2 regions of the Pueribacillus theae genome follow, and region 1 is predicted to be linked to the other one. Evidence: predicted binding sites of a transcription regulator. Region 1 holds the regulator's gene; the other holds the start of a gene.

What was found. Region 1 encodes NrdR, which represses ribonucleotide reductase genes. Its sites were predicted from a motif close to AACACNATATATNGTGTT; they were not measured.
Region 2: DCC39_RS00180 (vitamin B12-dependent ribonucleotide reductase) is a predicted target of NrdR. The motif match lies at 1,359-1,376, and genes of this name have one in related genera.

The regions. Positions count from the first base shown of each region.
Region 1 covers NZ_QCZG01000010.1:81,778-84,270, forward strand. The annotation lists gene DCC39_RS06810 (replication initiation and membrane attachment family protein) at 1-503, opposite strand, end outside; gene nrdR (transcriptional regulator NrdR) at 841-1,302, opposite strand; gene DCC39_RS06825 (Uma2 family endonuclease) at 1,403-1,990, opposite strand; gene trpB (tryptophan synthase subunit beta) at 2,095-2,493, opposite strand, start outside.
Region 2 covers NZ_QCZG01000001.1:22,904-25,396, reverse strand. The annotation lists gene DCC39_RS00180 (vitamin B12-dependent ribonucleotide reductase) at 1-1,153, opposite strand, end outside; gene DCC39_RS00175 (lipoate--protein ligase family protein) at 1,528-2,370, opposite strand.

The sequences.
Region 1 (2,493 bases):
TGGAGCGAATCGTATACTTCATTAAATGCCGCTGTTATGAGAGTAAATCCTTCTACATGGGTGGTGGTTGTAAATTTTCTCTTTAATTGTTGAAATTGATGATTTCCCAACCGGTTATAAAGATAAACATTTAATGCCCCATCATTAAAAAAATTATCCGGTGACATTGGCACTTCAAGTTGATACAAGTAACTTCTTTCCCCATTCTCTTCTTTTACATATGTTGTGAGAAGGCCAATCCCTTCTAATTTTTTTCTTGCCAGCAAAATTTCCTTTAAATCGAGTTGGGTTATATTCATTAGGCTGCGATGAGTCGCACGTTCGCTCCAGTCTTGTTCATTTTCCAATTGGCTCCACAGTGTCATATATAGGCTGTAGGCAACTGCGCCAATGAGCGGTTGATACAAAGAAGTCAACGTTTTTCTATAAAAATCATGCATCAATCCGTTCGAACGCACTTGGTAGTGATCAATCGGAAGCAACTCTTTCCAATGATTCCCCATCACAATCCCCCATTTTTCCGTAAAAACAATCCGCCCATTCTAGTACTCCTTTGAATATGCTATAACCTCATCGAATTAACAACAGAAATTCTCTTCCTGTCATTGCGGCATGCTAATGTTAATTTTAAACGGCGTAAAGCCGTTAAGATTGACGGAAGTCAATCTTCGTTGGTTGAAGCCAAGAGGCAGATAAGCTCGCTTATCAAGACTCTTGGATGCAACCAACGAAAAATCAACATTTCTTCCCCGAAAAACTTCATGGATTGCAAGTCTTTAGCTGGAAAAAAAGAGCATAAAGTCAATATGGCTTTAGGCTCTTTCTTGATCATCCATGTTATCATTTATCCACACGCTTCAATAATTCTTTTAACTCTTCTACAAATACGTTTATATCTTTAAATTGCCTGTAAACAGATGCAAATCTTACATATGCCACTTCGTCAATATCAGCAAGATGCTCCATTACTAGTTCGCCAACATCCTCACTGCTCACTTCAAGTGAGCCTTCATTCCTTAATTCTTTTTCAATATTGCTAACGGCATCTTCGAGAACTTCAAGTGGGACAGGACGCTTTTCACACGCTTTAATTAAACCTCGAAGCACTTTTTCTCTGCTAAATTCTTCTCTTGTTCCGCCTTTTTTTACAACGATAAGCGGCGTCTCTTCCACTGTTTCAAATGTTGTGAAACGATAATTACAAGCTTCACACTCTCTTCGCCGCCTAATGGAGCGAGCTTCGTGAACAGGTCTTGAGTCCAACACCCTTGTACCATTATGCTGACAACTTGGACAACGCACAATATCAACTCCACTCCAATTTCACTTAACTCTAGAATAGCAGGATTTTCGACACTTTACAACGATTAGGTAAGTACGTTCATGTATTTTCCAACATCTATTATTCCGGTATTTCTAATACATTTTCCATAATCTCCTTCATGGAAAACGATACACAAGAAATATTGTCAGATTGGATTTTGTCATCTTCTTCGTATACTGTGGGCAAGGTATATTGCTCACCACTCAGTAAATATTGTTCGATACACCGATTGTTTGGATCAACAATCCAATACTCTGGGATTGAAAATCGTTCGTATGTTTCCAGCTTGCTTTCTTTATCTCTTTTAACCGAAGATGGGGATAAAATTTCAATGACAAGATCAGGGGAACCTACAATTCCGCGTTTTTTTACAATTTTAGAAAAACGGTCACGATGAACGAGAACTAAATCCGGTTGCCTGACCATCGTGTCCGACAAAATTAAATCGATTGGTGCACAAAAACATATATAGTTTTCTTCGCAGCTGTTTAAAAACCTTTTATGAATTTCCGAACTAACCATTTGATGACTGGGTGTCGGAGATGGACTCATTAATTCCAAAACGCCGTCAACCAACTCATAACGTTTGCCGTCATCTAGACTGGCATAATCATTATAGGTCAATGGGTTTTCATGTATGACATCCTTCTTCTTTGAATATCTCATTTGGCCAGCCTCCCAAATAAAATAGGATGTTGCTATGATTATCTCTCATAACGACATCCCCGTAAAGAAAAAACAGAGGAAGAGTTCTTCCCCTGTCAAGTGTTTTATAGCATTTCAAAAACTTGCTGAACATCTTTATCCCCACGCCCTGACAAATTCACGATCAGGACATCATCCTTCTTAAGCGTTGGTGCGAGTTTAAGTGTATAGGCAATAGCGTGCGCACTTTCTAATGCAGGAATAATTCCTTCTGTTTTCGATAAAATTTGAAATGCCTCAAGCACTTCTTCATTCGTAACAGTGTAATATTCTGCACGTTCCGATACCTTCAAGTGACTATGTTCAGGGCCAATGCCTGGATAGTCTAATCCTGCGGCAATCGAATACGTTGGTTTTGGATTCCCTTCTTCATCAATCAGTGCCAAACATTTAAATCCATGCAGTTCAGCGGGAACGCCTTCCGTCAAAGATGGGGCTTTATCAGGCTCTACACCAATGAGGCG
Region 2 (2,493 bases), on a different contig from region 1:
CATTTTCAACAGCTTCCATAAATTCTTTTGTAAGACAAACGGAAATGTTGGCCCCTGTCAAAAATTCCGGTTTATGAACAGTGTATGTTCCCCCAGTTGCAAGCTTTTCTTCCGCTTCTTTAATAATGCGGTCGTTAAACCCGCCTTTGCCCGGAATATTTTTATAGTTAACGATGCCTTGATACATCGCTTCTTCTGTTTCAGTAAGCGGAGTGAATTTCAATTTTTCACGGGCAAGCTGTTTAATCTGTTCGTCATTTGTGTTCTCAATTAAAAAGCGAAGAATTTTCGGATTTTGCATTTTGGAAATAATAAATTCGATAATGTCAGGATGCCAGTCTGCCAGCATAATCATTTGAGCTCCGCGCCTTGAACCGCCTTGCTCGACAAGATGTGTTAGCTTTGCGATATCATCAAGCCAAGATACTGAACCGGAGGATTTGCCGTTTACCCCTTTTGCAAGCGTGTTTCTGGGGCGCAATGTTGAACCATTCGTACCAACCCCGCCTCCGCGACTCATAATTTCCATTACCTGTTTCCTGTGATCGGAAATTCCTTCACGTGAGTCTGGAACAAATGGCATGACATAACAGTTAAAATAAGTAACATCTGTATTTGCCCCAGCTCCATACAATACGCGGCCGGCCGGAATAAAGTTCAATGAAACAAGTTCATTATAGAACTTCTCTGTCCATTCTTTGCGCTTTTCTTCTGTTTTTTCTACAGAAGCAAGGCCGGTCGCATTCCTTTTTGCGATTTGTTCGTAAAAAATCTCAAGCGGCTTATCAATAATATCCAATGCTCGTTTGACAATGCCTGATTTAACTTCCTCCGGCCGATCAAGATTGTGGCGATACTCTTCCTCAATTTCGACGCAAGCCGAGTTTTCTTCCCAATCTATTTTTGTTATGAAACCAAGCCCTCTTGCAGGAAATGTCGGATCTTCTTTCACTGTTAGAACGACGAAATCGCCAATTTTTAATGTGCTTTTTTCAGTATCTTTAAACGCATAACGGTCAAGCATGACAAGTCGTGACACACCAGAATAGGTCGTTTTCATATCAGAAGTAATTGGGTGGACTTGTGGAAAATGTTTAATATCCTCGTTTAATCGTTCGGTATCAATTTCATGTTTAGTAAGTGTAATGCCCATATTTCTCCTCCTCTAATTTATTATGTCTTGTTGTATGTATTCATCATGGTTTTCACGGTGCAGCCGTGCTTAAACCCCCAATAAAGGAAGTCTCGCTATATGTCGAACGATGACAACTAGCTTTGATGTGTGAATTCATCATATCACAGGAGAATTTAAAATAGCAACAAATAAATCAATATATAGTATGAATTTCACATTTTTTAATACTATATATTGATTTTTGAGGAAGAAAAATAATTTTGTCAAATATGAAATCAATCGATTTTTGAAGAAAAAAAGAGAAAAGGGCACTTTTCTCATGTAAGAATCCTTCATATAATAAATTTTGGCCATTGCACTTTCAGTGTATGTTCAAAACCCCGTTCACCTTTTTACCTCATAAAATTCCAGTCATCGGATTGATACCGGTTTCTTGCAATTTCCTGAATTTCATTTTTTTGCGGCTCGTCGAGTACAAACTCCTGCAACTCAACATTCAAGCCTTTTTCAAACCCCGTTTTAAATGCAGCTACAGCCTGTTCGAGCGAAATTTTTCTACCGAGTAATTGATTAATGGTGACCGCTTTATTTTTAAAATTTGCTTGCATTTTTTCTCTTTCTGCAAGATCACGGAAATTAAACAAATCAAACATTTTATCTTCATCTAAATCTAGCAATATAGCCCCATGCTGTAAAATAACTCCCTTTTGTCTTGTTTGGGCACTGCCTGCCACTTTCCTTCCTTCAACAACGAGCTCATACCATGAAGGTGCATCAAAGCAAACGGAAGACTTTGGTTTTTTCAAATCCATCTTTTCTTCTTCCGATCTCGGTACAGAGAAATAAGCATCCAAACCTAATTCCCGAAAACCTTGCAGCACACCCTCTGAAATGACCCGGTATGCTTCAGTTACGCTTTTAGGCATTTTGGGATGTTCTTCAGAAACGATAACGCTGTATGTTAATTCGTATTCATGAAGCACGGCCCGTCCACCAGTAGGCCGCCTTACAAAACCGAGCCCATATCCCTTTACCGCGTCCAAATTAATTTCCTTTTTAGCCCTTTGAAAATAACCAATGGAAAGTGTAGCCGGATCCCAGCTGTAAAATCGGATGACAGGTGGAATTTTCCCTTCACTTTGCCAATTTAACAGCGCCTCATCACATGCCATGTTATAAGCTGGCGAACACGCCCCGGAATTTAAGAAAAGCCAAGTTTCTTTCAATTGCCTCATCCCTTTTTATGAAGTTCAATACTTCTATCATGATTTTTTATTTTAAAAAATGCAAGTCTGCAGAAAAGTTTCAAGAGATGTTAACCGTTTTAATCTTTGAATTTCTATAAATAACCGATATAA